3 regions of the Kitasatospora sp. NPDC032121 genome follow, and region 2 is predicted to be linked to each of the others. Evidence: riboswitches for the same ligand, from Rfam matches in the RefSeq annotation. Region 2 holds a riboswitch; each other region holds the start of a gene.

Region 1 (5,105 bases), on a different contig from region 2:
CGGTCTGGGCGACCGTGCAGATCTCCTCCAGCTTGGCCCGCACCGCCCAGTGGCCGAGCGGCGACAGCTCCGCGGCATCGTTCCTGCGCACCAGGGCGCCGACCGCCGCCAGGCCGTCCAGCATCCAGTCCAGGACGGCGGCCACGTCCGAGGGCGCGGCCGGGGTGTCGATCTGCGGTGCGCGGCAGGTGCCGCGGACGGCGGAGACGGCCGAGGCCGCGTGCGGCACCGGCGACAGGCCCGGGCCGCCGAGGCCCGCGCCGACCCGGCGCTCGTCCAGCCCGCGGCGCAGCAGCTCCAGCAGCTCGCTCTCGGCGACCGGGCCGTCCACCAGGTGCAGGAAGGAGAGCAGCTGCGGAGCCTGGTCCACGGCCTGCCCGGCGAGTACGGCGAACACGCCGCGCAGCGCGGCGGGCGGCACCGGGGCGAGCAGGGTCCAGGCGTCGAACAGCGCCGACCAGCCGCGCACCACGGCCTCGTCGTCGTGCTCCCAGGCGTGCAGGCGCCAGCCGGGGCCGGCTCCGCCGTCCCGGGCCTCGACCAGACCCACCAGCAGCGCCTGCCCCCATGCCTTGGCGGCGGCGCCGACCGTCATGGCCAGCGCCCGGCCCGCCGCACGGGCGTCCTCGGGAAGCAGCTCGCCGCGCTTGTCGACCTCGGCCAGCTCGCCGGCCCAGCGGGCGACCCGGACGGCGTCCACCAGCATCCGGCGGGCCAGCGGCGCCAGCTCGGCGGGTGCCGGGAAGCCCTCCGGCACGGGAACCCGACCCCGCCCGGGAGCCGGAGCCGGCCCCCGTCGCCGGGGTACTCCGTTACGGGGGACACCCGCCCCGCCCGGCCTGCCACCGGCGGGCCGTTGGGCCGTTCCGGGGAGACGGGTCACCGTCGCACCGGTACCGATCGTCGGCGGGAGCGGGGCATCACGGTCGCGCGGGTTCCGAGACGTCACGTCGAGCAGTCTTCCCCTTGTACCGGCCTTCTGTCACATCCGGTTGTCCGTACGACCGGGCGAGCGGCGGCGGCACCTCCGCAAGATCGGGCAACAGCGGCAAACCGCCTGGCCGGAAACGTATGGCCTGCCCATGCCATCCCGGGCGCATCGGTTGCCGGGAATACTCGACCGGTCACCGTGCGTACGGGTGGGGGGTAAGGGATCGGGCCAACTATTGCCCCTGACGACGCGCCGGATTTCGCACGGGCAATCCCCTCCCCCGACTTCCGGCCGGGCTGTCCAGCCCGAATCCGGACGGATGGCGGGCGGGGGCGGGGGGATCGTGCTGCACGAGAAGTCGGACGGGCCGACTTCTCGTGCGCGCTCGACGTAATGGGAGAAACGTTCATTCGTAGACGGGGGGAAGCCGAGCGGAAAAACCGACGGGACCCGGCCGAAAGCGCCCCGCGCGGAGAGGGGGGCTCACGCGGAACGGCTCGTACGGCAGGACTCGCGCGGAAAGGCTCGCACGGAACGGCTCGCGCGGAAAGGCTCGCACGGAACGGCTCGCGCGGAACGGCTCGAGCGGAAGGGCTCGCGCGGAGGGCGGCTAGAGCAGCGGAGTGAGCCACCGGCGGAGGAGCTCGGCATAGCGCTCGGGGGCGCTGTTCCAGAGGGTCGCGTGGTCGGCGCCGGGGAAGGCCTGGAGGCTGACCACGTCGCGGCGGGCGGCGGCCAGCTTCTGGACGGCGCCGAAGGGGGCGATCCGGTCCTCGGGGCTGTGCAGGAGGAGGGTGGGCACCCGCAGGTCGGCACCCTCGGCGATGCGGCCGAAGTCGGCGAGGTCGACGCCGGTCCGGCCCTCGGCGGCGAGGGCGCCGAGCTCCGCCGCGACGCCCGGGAAGCCGGAGCGGGCGGCGTCCCGGCGGGCTGAGGCCGGGAGGTCGAGCACGGGTGAGTCGAGGACCAGGCCCCGGACGGCGTGCGACCAGGCGGAGCGGGCCGCCGTGTGGAGGACCATGGTCGCACCGAGGGACCAGCCGTAGAGGATCACGTTGCCGGCGCCGCTGTGCAGCGCCAGCCGTATCGCCGCCTCGACGTCGCGCCACTCGGTCTCGCCGAAGTGGCTGAGCCCGTCCGGGGAGGCGGGGGCGCCCCGGTCGCCGCGGTAGGTGACGGCGAGGGCGGGCAGGCCGAGCCGGTCGAGGACGGGGAGCACGGGGAGGGTCTGCCGACGGTCGGCCTCGGGGCCGTGCACCAGGATCACCCAGGTGCCGCGTTTGCCGTCGAGCTGCCAGGCGGGAAGGGCGCCGAGCTCGCCGTCGACGGCGGTGTCGGCGAAGGCGAGGCCGAGCGCCTCGGTGGGGTCGCCGAGGTGGACCCGCGGGGTGAAGCGGACCTCGGTGCCGGGGGTGAGGGTGCCCCGGTCGGCGCGGACCAGCCGGCGGGTGACCTCCTGCTCGTCACTGTGCAGGACCTCCTCGACGACCGCGTGACCGCCGTCCGCCCACTCGACCGCCCAGCGGCCGGGGCGCAGGCTCCCGGGGCCGCGGGTGAAGGTGACCCGCCCGGGGGCGAGGCCGAGGACCACGACCGGAGCGGACTCCTGAACAGTGGTCACCGGACGGACCATCCGCTCGGATGCCCGACGGCCGATCACCAGCACGGCGGCCCCGACCGCGGCGGCCGCCACGACGGCTGCGGTTCCCCAACGCATTTCGTTCCCCGCTCTCGTGCCTCACGGACCGGACGGTGTTCGGACACCAGTTCACCGGCGCCCCGCCCGCCCGGCCACCGGGCTGGGCCGTCCGGGTCACCCGGGCGGCGGACCGGCCCTGCCGAGGAGCCGGCGGCCCTGGCTCTGCCGAGGTGGCGCCACAGACGGGTGGCGAGGACGGCGGGCCGGCGGAAAGACGAAGGCCGAGGACGAGGACGAGGGCAGCGGCAGGCCCCGTCCTCGGCCCGCCGCGCCGGCCGGTCCCACGGGGCGTCAGCGGCGTCCGGGTGTGACCAACCCCTCCGTGACCTCGGTTGACTCCCGGTTCGGGCCCGTGATGGGATCCTGGGGCCAAACGGAGGCATGGAGAGGAAGCCGGTGGAAGTCCGGCGCGGTCCCGCCACTGTCACCGGGGAGCACGCTCGGAACATCGCCACGGCGGGCCGTCGACGGCCGCTGGAAGGCTCCGAGGGTGCGTTCGACCCGGAAGCCAGGAGACTCTCGCCGCCGTCACGTCGATCCAGGGCGCGGACCCTGAGTGAGGACACGCACGCGATGCAGGCTGCCCCGCCCTGCCCGACCCCGAGCTGCCTTCCGCCGTGCGACCGATGATCCCGCCCGCGCCTTCCCCTTCCGTGCGCCGCCCGCTGACCCGCGCCGCCGCGTTCGCGCTCGGCGCCGCCGCGGGCTACGCCGCCGACGCCCGCTTCGCCGACCCCCGCCGGGGCCACCCGGTGGCCGTCTTCGGCAGCGCCGCGACCCGGCTGGAGCGGCGGCTGTGGCGCGACGGCCGCGCCGCCGGGGCCGGGTACACGGCGCTGTGCGTGGGCGCGGTCGCGGCGGGCGCGCTCGCCCTGGACCGTACGGTGGGCCGGCGCCCGCTGGGCCGGGCGGCGCTGGCGGCGGCCGCGACCTGGACGGTGCTCGGCGGCACCTCGCTGACCCGGGAGGCGCGCACCATCGGCCGCTCGCTGGCGGCGGGCGACCTCACGGCCGCGCGGGAACGGCTGCCGCACCTGTGCGGGCGGGATCCGAGCGCGCTGGACGGGCAGCAGATCGCCCGGGCGGTGGTCGAGTCGGTGGCGGAGAACACCGCCGACGCCGTGGTCAACGCGCTGACCTGGGGCGCCCTGGCCGGCACGCCCGGCCTGCTCGCCTTCCGCGCCGTGAACACCCTGGACGCCATGGTGGGCCACCGCTCGCCGCGCTACGCCCGGTTCGGCTGGGCCTCGGCCCGGCTGGACGACCTGGCGGGCTGGCCGGGCGCCCGGCTGACGGCCCTGCTGACGGTGGCCGCCGCGCCCGAACCGCGGACGGCCTGGCGGGTCTGGCGGCGCGACGGCTCCGCGCACCCGAGCCCGAACGCGGGCCAGGCCGAGTCGGCGTTCGCCGGCGCGGTGGGCGTCCGGTTGGGCGGGACGCTGCGGTACGGCGAGCGCGTGGAGAACCGGCCGGTCCTGGGCGCGGAGCTGCGGCCGGTGACGGTGGACGACATCGAGCGGGCCTGCGCGCTCTCCCGGCGGGTGGGCGCGCTGGCGCTGGGTACGACGGTCGCGGGGCACGTCCTGCTGCGGATGCTGGCGAAACGGGTGCTGGCGAAACGTGCGCTGACGCAACGGGTGCTGACGGAACGGGTGCCGGCGAAGCGACTGCTGCCGAGGATGAGGGGACGGGGATGAGCAACGCACTGCTGGTCGCGGGGACGACCTCGGACGCGGGCAAGAGCGTGGTGACGGCCGGGATCTGCCGTTGGCTCGCCCGCCAGGGCGTGCGGGTCGCGCCGTTCAAGGCGCAGAACATGTCGCTGAACTCCTTCGTCACCTCCGACGGCGCCGAGATCGGCCGCGCCCAGGCGATGCAGGCACAGGCCGCCCGGGTGGAGCCGGAGGCGGCGATGAACCCGGTGCTGCTCAAGCCGGGCGCGGACGGCCGCAGCCAGGTGGTGCTGCTCGGCAGGCCGGTGGCCGAGGTGGGCGCGCTGGACTACCGCGAGCGCAAGCCCGTCCTGCTGGAGCGCTCCCTGGAGTGCCTGGCCGACCTGCGCCGCCGCTACGACGTGGTGGTCTGCGAGGGCGCGGGCTCGCCCGCCGAGATCAACCTGCGCGACCGCGACATCGCCAACATGGGCCTGGCCACGGCCGCCGCCCTGCCGGTGGTGGTGGTCGGGGACATCGACCGGGGCGGGGTCTTCGCGGCGATGTACGGGACGCTGGCGCTGCTGTCGGCGGAGGACCAGCGGCACGTGGCGGGCTGGTTCGTCAACAAGTTCCGCGGCGACGCGCGCCTGCTGGCACCCGGACTGGACATGCTGCGCGAGCTGACCGGCCGTCCGGTGCTGGGCACGCTGCCGATGCTGCCCGGGCTCTGGCTGGACGCCGAGGACTCGCTGGACCTGTCCACGGTGGTGGACCGGGCGGACGGGCCCGGGCCGCTCGGCGCGGACGTGCTGCGGGTGGC
Region 2 (5,105 bases):
ATGAACTGCTTGACGCCGTCCAGCACCCAGGCGTCCCCGTCCCGGCGGGCCCGGGTGGTCAGCGCGGCGGCGTCCGAGCCGGCGCCCGGCTCGGTGAGGCAGTAGCTGGCGGGGGTCTCCATCGTGCAGAGACCAGCCAGCCGGCGGGCGCGCTGGGCGTCGTCGCCGTAGCGGTCGATCATCCAGGCGACCATGTTGTGGATGGACAGGTAGGCGGCGATCGAGGGGCAGCCGGTCGCCAGCGCCTCGAAGACGAGCACGCCGTCGGCGCGGGTGAGCCCGGATCCGCCGGACTCCTCGCCGACGTAGACGCCGGCCAGGCCGACCTCCGCCGCCTTGCGCAGCACGTCCACCGGGAAGTGCTTGGCCTGGTCCCACTCGACGGCGTTCGGCGCGAGGTGCTCGCGGGCGAAGGCCCGGGTCGTCTCGACGATGGCGAGTTGATCGTCGGTCAGTTGAGCGTGCACGGCCCGCCTCAGCCCATCGTCGGCATGGTGAAGCTCGCGCCCTCCTTGACCCCGGAGGGCCAGCGCGAGGTGACGGTGCGGGTGCGGGTGTAGAAGCGGATCGAGTCCGGCCCGTGCTGGTTGAGGTCGCCGAAGGCGGAGCGCTTCCAACCGCCGAAGGTGTGGTAGGCGATCGGGACCGGGATGGGCACGTTGACGCCGACCATGCCGGTGTTCACCCGGCGGGTGAAGTCGCGGGCGGTGTCGCCGTCCCGGGTGTAGATGGCCACGCCGTTGCCGTACTCGTGCTCGCTGGGCAGCCGCAGCGCCTCCTCGTAGTCGGCGGCGCGGACGACGGTGAGCACCGGGCCGAAGATCTCCTCCTGGTAGATCCGCATGTCCGGGGTGACCCGGTCGAACAGCGAGGCGCCGAGGAAGTAGCCGTCCTCGTGGCCGGGGAGGCGGAAGTCCCTTCCGTCCACGACGAGTTCGGCGCCCTCCCGGACGCCGAGGTCCAGGTGGCCGCGGACGCGGTCCAGCGCGTCGCGGCCCACCAGCGGGCCGAAGTCCGCCGCCTGGTCGTCCGAGCGGCCGACCTTCAGCGCGGCGATCCGCTCGACCAGCTTGGCCACCAGGGCGTCCGCGGTCTCCTCACCCACCGGGACGGCGACCGAGATCGCCATGCAGCGTTCTCCGGCCGAGCCGTAGCCGGCACCGACCAGCGCGTCGGCGGCCTGGTCGAGGTCGGCGTCCGGCATCACGATCATGTGGTTCTTGGCGCCGCCGAAGCACTGCGCCCGCTTCCCGTGCGCGGCGGCGGTCGCGTACACGTACTGGGCGATCGGCGTGGAGCCGACGAAACCGAGCGCCTCGACCCGCGGGTCCTCCAGCAGGGTGTCCACGGCCTCCTTGCCGCCGTTGACCACGTTGAGCACGCCGGGTGGCAGCCCGGCCTCCAGGAACAGCTCGGCCAGCCGCAGCGGCACCGAGGGGTCGCGCTCGGAGGGCTTGAGGACGAAGGCGTTGCCGCAGGCCAGCGCGGGTGCGGCCTTCCACAGCGGGATCATCGCGGGGAAGTTGAACGGCGTGATGCCGGCGACGACACCGAGCGGCTGGCGCATCGAGTAGACGTCGATGCCGGTGCCGGCGTTGTCGCTGAACTCGCCCTTCAGCAGGTGCGGGATCCCGGCGGCGAACTCCACGACCTCCAGGCCGCGTTGGATGTCGCCGTGGGCGTCCGCGACGGTCTTGCCGTGCTCGGCGGACAGCAGCCGGGCCAGTTCCTCCCTCTCCTGCTCGACCAGTTGCAGGAATCGCAGCAGCACCCGCGCCCGCCGCTGCGGGTTCCACGCCGCCCACGCGGGCTGGGCCTGCGCGGAGTCGGCGATCACCGCCTCGACCTCGGCGCGGTCGGCCAGCGGCACCCGGGCCTGCACCCGGCCGGTGTTGGGGTCGTACACGTCGCCGAAGCGGCCGGACGTCCCGGCGACGCGCTTGCCGCCGACGAAGTGGGTCAGTTCACGGACCATCGGTTCCTACTCTCGACAGGGTCGGGGAGAGGAGGAATGGAGGCCGCCGCCGACGGGCGGGCGCACGGTGATGCGGCCCCGCGACGTCACGGTGGCGGTGGCATGACGAGCTGTCAGAGCGAGTGGGCCCCGGCAGTCGTCGGCACAGGACAGCCAGGAGCAGCGGAACGGGAGCAGCCCGGAGTCATGCGTGTCGTCTCCATCCTCGTGGAAAACACGGATCACCCGCGGCCGGTATCCTGACTCCCGGATCACCGCACGCCCTCAGGCCTTCCCGGCTGGCTGCCAGTGGCCGTCCCTCGCGAGGACGAACTCCCCGGTCACAGTGGCGGGACCGTGCCGGACTCACACCGGCTTCCCTGACACCGCGGACCTGTCATCGACCATATAGTTGGACGTCCTAGTAAGTCCAGGGGTCGCGGGGGCCTTTCGCGCGGATCACCGTCCGGCCCCACCGGGCCGACGGGCCCGTCCCCGGCCGGAGGCTGGGCCTCCGGCCGGGGACGGGCGGCGCAAGGGGCCCCCTCAGGCCCCGGGGACCCGGTCGAGGGCGGAGTCGATCCGGGTCGCCCACTCCGGCTCCCTGGTCAGCAGGCCGTACTCGCCGCTGACCAGGTCGATGTCCACGACGTGCCGGAAGCCCGCTTCCGCCGCCGCCGCGAGACGCGTCCGGTCGTCGGCGGGCGCCGCGAAGACCACCCGCCGGCACCCGGGGTCCGCCGCCGCGAGCGCGTCGGCGAAGGCCGTCAGCAGAGCGGGCAGGGCCTCGTCGGCGCAGGCGTCCACCCGGATCTCCAGGTCGCGCAGCCCCACCGGGTAGGCGTCGCGCAGCCGGCCGGCCGCGCACCGTTCCAAGCGGACCTCGATGCCGCCCGTCACCCGCAGGTCGAGGGCGTGGCGGGTGCTCCGGCGCGTCTCGGTCCGCAAGCCCGGGGCGAGGCTCACGTTCGGCAGCGGTGGCACGGGGAGCACGTCACTCCTCCTCGGCCGCGAGTTGCCGGATGACCGGCTTGTTGAGCTTGCCGGAGCCGTTGCGGGGCACGGTCTCGACGACCTTGAGGCGGCGCGGCAGCTTGTACCGGGCCAGGTGCCGGGCCGCGTGGTCGCGCACGTCGTCGAGGGTGATGCCGGTCCCCTCGGCCACCGAGACCACGGCGACGACGGTCTCACCCCACTGCGGGTCGGGGAAGCCGACGACGGCGACGTCCAGGACACCCGGCATGCCGGCGAGGGCCTGTTCGACCTCGGCCGGGTACACGTTCTCCCCGCCACTGATGATCATGTCCTTGAGGCGGTCGACGACGTACAGGCAGCCGTCCTCGTCCAGGTAGCCGATGTCCCCGGAGTGGAACCAGCCCTCCTCGTCGTACGCCTCGGCGGTCGCCTCGGGGTTGTTCCAGTAGCCGGCGGCCACGTTCGGGCCGCGGACGACGATCTCGCCCCGACGGCCCGTCTCCACCGGCCGCTTGGTGACGGCGTCGACCACCCGCACCTGGGTGTACGGCATGGGGACGCCGGCCGAGCCGATCTTGTCGAGGGTGAGTTCCGACGGGAGGTGGGTGGCGAACGGCGCGGTCTCGGTCAGGCCCCACGCCTGCTGGAGCAGCAGGCCGCGCTCGGCGTACTGCTGGACCAGCGAGGGCGGGACGGGGGCGCCCGCGACCACGACCGCCCTCAGTCGGCCGAGGTCCCGTTCGAAGAGGCCCGGCACCCGGCCCAGGGCGGCGAACATCTGCGGCACGCCGAACATCGAGTTGACCCCCAGCCGCACCAGGTCGTCGGCGCACTGCTCGGGATCGAACGTCCGGCGCACCACCACGGTGCCGCCCCGGGTGAGCGTGCGCAGCGCGAAGCTGTTCAGCGCTCCGATGTGGAACAGCGGCGCCGCCGCGTAGGTGGTGTCGCCGCGCCTGGTGTCCAGGCGCAGTTCCACGTTGACCGAGTTCCACCACACGTTGCCGTGGGTCAGGACGACGCCCTTGGGGGTTCCGGTGGTGCCTGAGGTGAACATCAGGATGGCCGGGTCGTCGGCCCGCTTCACCGCGACGGTGGGGGTGGGCTCGGCCGCCGCGAGGAGGGGGGACCACGGCTCCCAGCCCCGCGCCGGACCGGCCGGCGCCTCGGGGTCGTCGTCGACGAGCAGGAAGCGGTGCAGGTCCGTCCCGTCGCGGACCCGGTCCACGCAGGCCCGGTGGCCCTCCTCGCAGACGACGGCGGTGGCGCCGCTGCTGCGCAGCACCCCGGCGAGTTCGGGGTCGGCGAAGCGGAAGTTCACCGGGACGAACAGCGCGCCGAGGCGGAAGGCGGCCAGCATGGTGACGAAGAAGGCCGCGCTGTTCAGCCCGAGGTAGCCGACGCGGTCGCCGTCGCGGACCCCGCCCTCGGCCAGGACGGTGGCCAGTCGCGCGGCCTTGTCATCGAGTTGACGATACGTCAGGTCGCCGCCCGGGTAGTCGACGACGACGGTGTCCGCGTGGTACCGGGCGTTGCGGGCGACGGCCGCGGCGGGGTTCAGGTCGACCGCGATGCCGGAGTTGTGGGGGTGTGGCGTGGTCACGGTGGGCTCCTCGTTGAGCTCAGAGGTGGTCGCCGCCTGCGGCGCTGGCGAACCCGCGGACACCGATCCCGCCGTCGACGGAGATCGCCTGGCCCGTGATGGGGCCGCTCTGGTCGCGCGCGGCCAGCAGGACGTACGGTCCGGTGAAGTCGCGCGGTTCGGTGCTGGAGTCGTGCAGCGGGATGGGCGGGGGCGGGGTGCCGGGCCCCCGCTTCGCGAAGGACGCCGAGATGGAGCGGTCCGCGAGGTCGAGGGACTGCGGACCGCGCAGGTCGGTGTTCATGCCTCCGCAGGCGACCCCGTTGACGCGGACCTTGGGGGCGAGCTCGTAGGCCAGTTCGCGCATCAGGCCGAGGCAGGCGTGCTTGCTGGCGGTGTAGAGGGGGCCACCGCCGTTGACGAAGAAGGAGGCGTTGGACAGCGTCATGATGATGCTGCCGCGGGTCTTCACCAGTTCCGGCCACGCTGCTTCGGCCGCCAGCAGGTAGCCCTTGACGTTGATGGAGAACACCTCGTCGAAAGCGCTGTCGAGGTCCTTCGCCGTCAGCCGGGTGAGCTGGCGCTGGTAGTCCC
Region 3 (5,105 bases), on a different contig from region 2:
AGCCGTAGCGGATCGGCAGGCCCAGACGGGCCAGGCGCTGGTCGGCGACGGCCTCCAGGTACTGGCGCATCGAGGCGGTGTTCATGCCGGGCAGGCCGTCACCGCACAGGTCCTGGGCGAACTGGAGCTCGGCCTCGACGGCCTCCTCCAGCATCTCCGTGACCTGCTTGGCCATCTCGTCGTCGAAGAGGTCGGGCTCCTCCTCGCGGACGGTGTCGACCACGGAGAACGCGAAGTCCATGTGCATGGACTCGTCGCGGAACACCCAGTTGGTGCCGGTGGCCAGGCCGTGCAGCAGGCCGCGGCTGCGGAACCAGTACACGTAGGCGAACGCGCCGTAGAAGAACAGGCCCTCGACGCACGCCGCGAAGCAGATCAGGTTCAGGAGGAACGCGCGGCGGTCCTCCTTGGTCTGCAGCGAGTCGATGTGGTCGACCGCGTTCATGTACTTGAAGCAGAACTTGGCCTTCTGCGCGATGGAGGGGATGTTCTCCACGGCGGCGAACGCGGCCGCGCGGTCCTCCGGGTCGGGCAGGTAGGTGTCCAGCAGCGTCAGGTAGAACTGCACATGGACGGCCTCTTCGAACAGCTGCCGCGAGAGGTACAGCCGCGCCTCGGGCGAGTTGATGTGCTTGTAGAGGCTCAGCACCACGTTGTTCGCGACGATCGAGTCACCGGTCGCGAAGAAGGCGACCAGGCGGCCGATCATGTGCCGCTCGCCCTCGCTGAGCTTGGCGAGGTCGGCGACGTCGGAGTGCAGGTCCACCTCCTCCACCGTCCAGGTGTTCTTGATGGCGTCCCGGTACCGGTCGTAGAACGACGGGTAGCGCATCGGGCGCAGGGTCAGCTCGAAGCCGGGGTCGAGCAGCATCTTGCGGTCTTCGGGGGTGCTCACTGGCAGGCCTCGCAGGACTCGGGGTTCTCCAGGGAGCAGGCGATGGCGGCTTCCTGCTCCGGGGTGAGGGAGGGGGTGTTCACGGGCACCGGCGCGGCGGCCCGGGCGGTGCCGGACGCGGCCTGGGCGATACGGGTGGCCGGGCGCGAACGCAGGTAGTAGGTGGTCTTCAGACCGACCTTCCACGCGTAGGCGTACATCGAGCTGAGCTTGCCGATGGTCGGCGCCGCCATGAACAGGTTCAGGGACTGGCTCTGGTCCAGGTACGGCATGCGGGCCGCGGCCAGGTCGATCAGGGCGCGCTGCGGCAGCTCCCAGGCCGTGCGGTACAGCGACCGCACCTCGGCCGGCAGCCAGTTCAGCTCCTGGACGGACCCGTTGGCGTCGCGCAGGGCGTCGCGGGTCTGCTGGTCCCAGACACCGAGCTCCTTGAGCTCGCGCACCAGGTACGGGTTGACCTGGAGGAACTCGCCGGACAGCGTCTCGCGCTTGAACAGGTTGGACACCTGCGGCTCGATGCACTCGTACACGCCGGCGATGGAGGCGATGGTCGCGGTCGGCGCGATGGCCAGCAGCAGCGAGTTGCGCAGGCCGGTCTCGGCGATCCGGGCGCGCAGCGCCGTCCAGCGGTCGGCCCACTGCGGGGCGGCCGTCGGGAAGTGGTCGATGTGCAGCTCGCCGCGGGCGGCGCGGGTCTCGCCGTACGCCTCGTGGCGGCCGAGCTGCTCGGCCAGGTCGGCGGAGCGCTCGTAGGCGGTGAGCATGATGCGCTCGGCGATGAGGGTGGAGAGGGCCTTGGCCTCGGCCGAGTCGAAGTCGATCCGCAGCTTGAAGAAGACGTCCTGGAGGCCCATCACGCCGAGGCCGACCGGGCGCCAGCGGGAGTTGGACGTCCCGGCCTCGGTGGTCGGGTAGAAGTTGATGTCCACCACGCGGTCGAGGAAGGTGACGGCGGTGCGCACGGTGGCGTCCAGCCGCTCCCAGTCCATCGCGCCGATCAGGTCGTCGGCCGAGGCGCCGGCGGCGACGTGGGCGCCCAGGTTGACCGAGCCCAGGTTGCAGACGGCGGTCTCGGAGTCGTCCGTGACCTCCAGGATCTCGGTGCACAGGTTGGAGGAGTGCACCGTGCGGCCCGGCAGGGCGGTCTGGTTGGCGGCGCGGTTGGAGGCGTCCTTGAAGGTCATCCAGCCGTTGCCGGTCTGCGCCAGGGTGCGCATCATGCGGGCGTACAGGGTCTGCGCCGGGATGGTGCGGACGGCCTTGCCGGCCTGCTCGGCCTTGCGGTAGGCCTCGTCGAAGTCGGCGCCCCACAGGTCGACCAGCTCCGGCACGTCGGCCGGGGAGAACAGCGACCAGTCCTCGTTGGCGTTGACCCGGCGCATGAACTCGTCCGGGATCCAGTGCGCCAGGTTGAGGTTGTGGGTGCGGCGGGCCTCTTCGCCGGTGTTGTCGCGGAGCTCCAGGAACTCCTCGATGTCGGCGTGCCAGGTCTCCAGGTAGACGCAGGCCGCGCCCTTGCGGCGGCCGCCCTGGTTGACGGCGGCGACGGAGGAGTCGAGGGTGCGCAGGAACGGCACGATGCCGTTGGACTTGCCGTTGGTGCCGCGGATCAGGCTGCCGCGCGAGCGGATGCGCGAGTAGGACAGGCCGATGCCGCCGGCGTGCTTGGAGAGGCGGGCGATCTGCGCGTAGCGGTTGTAGATCGAGTCCAGGTTGTCCAGCGGCGAGTCGAGCAGGTAGCAGCTCGACATCTGCGGGTGCCGGGTGCCGGAGTTGAAGAGCGTCGGCGAGGAGGTCAGGTACTCCAGGCGGCTCATCAGGCCGTACAGCTCGGCCACCTCGCGGACCGACTGCTCGCTGTCGCCGACCGCCAGGCCACAGGCGACGCGGAGCAGGAAGTGCTGCGGGGTCTCGATCACCTTGCGGGTGATCGGGTGGCGCAGCAGGTAGCGGGACTGCACGGTGCGCAGGCCGAAGTACTCGAAGCGGTCGTCGCCGGTGGTGTCGATCAGCGCGTCCAGGGCGGCGGCGTGCTTGGCGACGAAGTCCGCGGTGGTGTCGCCGATCAGGCCCTCGGTGTGGCCGACGGCGATCGAGGCGGAGAAGGACACCGAGCCCTGGCTATTCGCCTCGTCGACGATCTCCAGGGCGAGCAGGCGGGCGGCCAGCTTCGAGTACTGGGGGTCCTCGGCGATCATCGATGCGGCGGCGTCCACGGCCAGCCCGCGCAGCTCGGCGAAGTCCGAGCCGGCGTGGCGGCCGCGCAGCGCGGCGGCGGCGACGTGGCCGGGGTCGACCTCGGTGAGGTCGGTGCTGCGGTCGGTGAGCAGCCGCAGCAGGGCGCCGCCGGGGTCGGAGACCGTCGGGTCGGTGAAGGCGGTACCGGTGCCCTGGGCGGGCAGGGTGGCTGAGGCGGCGGTGGTCAAGGCGCTCTCTCCTGGCGGCGATCGGCGGCGGTGATCGGGGGCCACCGGGCCGATCGGGGCAGGGGAGCACGGCACGAACGCAGACGGCGTCGCGCGACGGTGACTCCCCGGCCCGCCCGCGAGGCCCGGAGGGGTACTGCTCGTGTCGGCGCGGCCTCTGCGGGAGGGCCGTGGCGCACGCTGTCGGCAGGTCATCGGACTCGCGGGTACGGCTGCTGGAGCCGCCCGCACACCGCTGCGGGGCAGTCCCGGATTCGCACCGGGTTCCCCTGCATCGACAGCAGAAGCGAGCATACATGTAGTGGTGTCTCCCTGAAGCGACCCCAGATGTAGTGCGGCGCCGCGTGTCGGGGCGATGACCGGTGGTACCGGAAACGTGGCCCAGGATGGCCCTGCGAGGCCCCGGAACCGGGCCGGGGGCGTCCTGGTTTCGATACGGAATGGTCACCGGGAGGATCGGCCGACACGAGGATGCCCTACGATCTGGGCGCATGAGCGACGGAACTGGCGTACCTGGGCAGGGGCCGCAGGGAACGCCTCCCGCCGGGCCGGGGGGCGCACAGAGTCAGCAGCCGGTGGTACCTGGTCCGGTACCGCCGCCGAGCGGGGGTTTCGGGCCGCCGCCGGCCTCGTACGGGCCGGTCGTGCCGGCGGCGCAGCCGGTCGCGCAGCCCATCCCGCCGGTGCCGCAGCCGGTCGCGCCCGCGCCGCAGCCGGCTCCGCCGGTCGGGCAGCCGCCGCACGCCCAGCCGCAGCCCGTCGCGCCGCCGCCCTTCGCGCAGCAGCAGCCGCAGCCCCAGCCCCAGCCGGCCCCCCAGCCGCAGCCCCAGTGGCACCTCCAGCAGCAGCCCCAGCAGCCGGTCCCGCCGCAGCGGGCCGAGCCGGACTGGGACGCGCTGGCGGACCGCAACGAGGCCGAGGGCAAGCGCCGTCGCCGGATGAGGGTCATCGGCGTGGTGGCCGCGGTCGCCGTGGTGGGCGGCCTGGTCGCCGGCGGTGTGGTGCTGTTCAAGGGCAAGAAGGACGACGGCTCCCCGACGGCCGTCAAGAGCACCCAGCCGGTCGCGCCTCCGAGTACGTCCGGCACGCCGGGCGGCCAGCCGGACGACCCGTCCAAGCCGATCTGGGAGGCCGCCACCGACCCGGCGCCGCAGGACGCGGGAGCGCTGTTCTCCGCGCTCCAGGTGACGATCAACGGCGCCACCTGGAACCGGACCGTCGTGGCGCTGGACTCGCCCTGCTGGGACGGGAACTCCACGACCGGCGGGCTGGGCAAGGTGCTCGGCGACCAGGGGTGCCAGCAGGTGCTCCGGGCGACGTACGTCTCCGGTGAGAGCGCGGTCACCGTCGGGGTGGCGGTCTTCGACCACAAGCTCCAGGCCGAGACCGCGCTGAAGAACTTCACCGGGCAGCTCAAGGGCGCGCCGGCGGCCGGGGCGCCGGCCTTCTGCGCCGGCGCCGGCTGCACCGGCACCCACAACAGCCTGGGCCGGTACGGCTACTTCACGGTCGAGGGCTCGGCGAAGGGCGGCAACGCCCCGGACGCCACGGCGACCGCGGCGGCCTCCGGGTTCGCGGAGCACGTGAAGGGGCAGTTGCTCAAGCGCGCCAAGGCCGCGTCCTCGGCCGCGCCCGGAGTCCAGGGCACCGCTCCGGCCTCGGCGGGCTGATCCGCCGGGGCGTCCCGCGGGCGGGCACGGCGGGCTGATCCGCCGTGACACCCCGGCCCCCGGCCGACCGTTCGCGCAGGCCGGGGGAGTGTGGCAGGCTCTCGGGACAGTCAT

Evidence for each region. Region 2 has a riboswitch for cobalamin ahead of ACZ5OX_RS26360 (CoA-acylating methylmalonate-semialdehyde dehydrogenase). Riboswitches for the same ligand answer to the same signal wherever they lie in the genome.
Region 1: it holds a riboswitch for cobalamin, as region 2 does, so the genes downstream of both, ACZ5OX_RS22255 (cobalamin biosynthesis protein) here and ACZ5OX_RS26360 (CoA-acylating methylmalonate-semialdehyde dehydrogenase) in region 2, are expected to answer to the same signal.
Region 3: it holds a riboswitch for cobalamin, as region 2 does, so the genes downstream of both, ACZ5OX_RS15060 (ribonucleoside-diphosphate reductase subunit alpha) here and ACZ5OX_RS26360 (CoA-acylating methylmalonate-semialdehyde dehydrogenase) in region 2, are expected to answer to the same signal.

Annotation. Positions count from the first base shown of each region.
Region 1 is NZ_JBVILX010000008.1:277,346-282,450, reverse strand. It holds gene ACZ5OX_RS22265 (hypothetical protein) at 1-757, opposite strand, end outside; gene ACZ5OX_RS22260 (alpha/beta hydrolase) at 1,542-2,552, opposite strand; cobalamin riboswitch at 3,017-3,149, shown strand; gene ACZ5OX_RS22255 (cobalamin biosynthesis protein) at 3,257-4,327, shown strand; gene ACZ5OX_RS22250 (cobyric acid synthase) at 4,324-5,105, shown strand, end outside.
Region 2 is NZ_JBVILX010000012.1:22,843-27,947, reverse strand. It holds gene ACZ5OX_RS26365 (acyl-CoA dehydrogenase family protein) at 1-467, opposite strand, end outside; gene ACZ5OX_RS26360 (CoA-acylating methylmalonate-semialdehyde dehydrogenase) at 476-1,975, opposite strand; cobalamin riboswitch at 2,188-2,378, opposite strand; gene ACZ5OX_RS26355 (hypothetical protein) at 2,501-2,947, opposite strand; gene ACZ5OX_RS26350 (acyl-CoA synthetase) at 2,949-4,532, opposite strand; gene ACZ5OX_RS26345 (SDR family NAD(P)-dependent oxidoreductase) at 4,552-5,105, opposite strand, start outside.
Region 3 is NZ_JBVILX010000004.1:243,077-248,181, reverse strand. It holds gene ACZ5OX_RS15065 (ribonucleotide-diphosphate reductase subunit beta) at 1-871, opposite strand, end outside; gene ACZ5OX_RS15060 (ribonucleoside-diphosphate reductase subunit alpha) at 892-3,297, opposite strand; cobalamin riboswitch at 3,490-3,615, opposite strand; gene ACZ5OX_RS15055 (hypothetical protein) at 3,966-4,991, shown strand.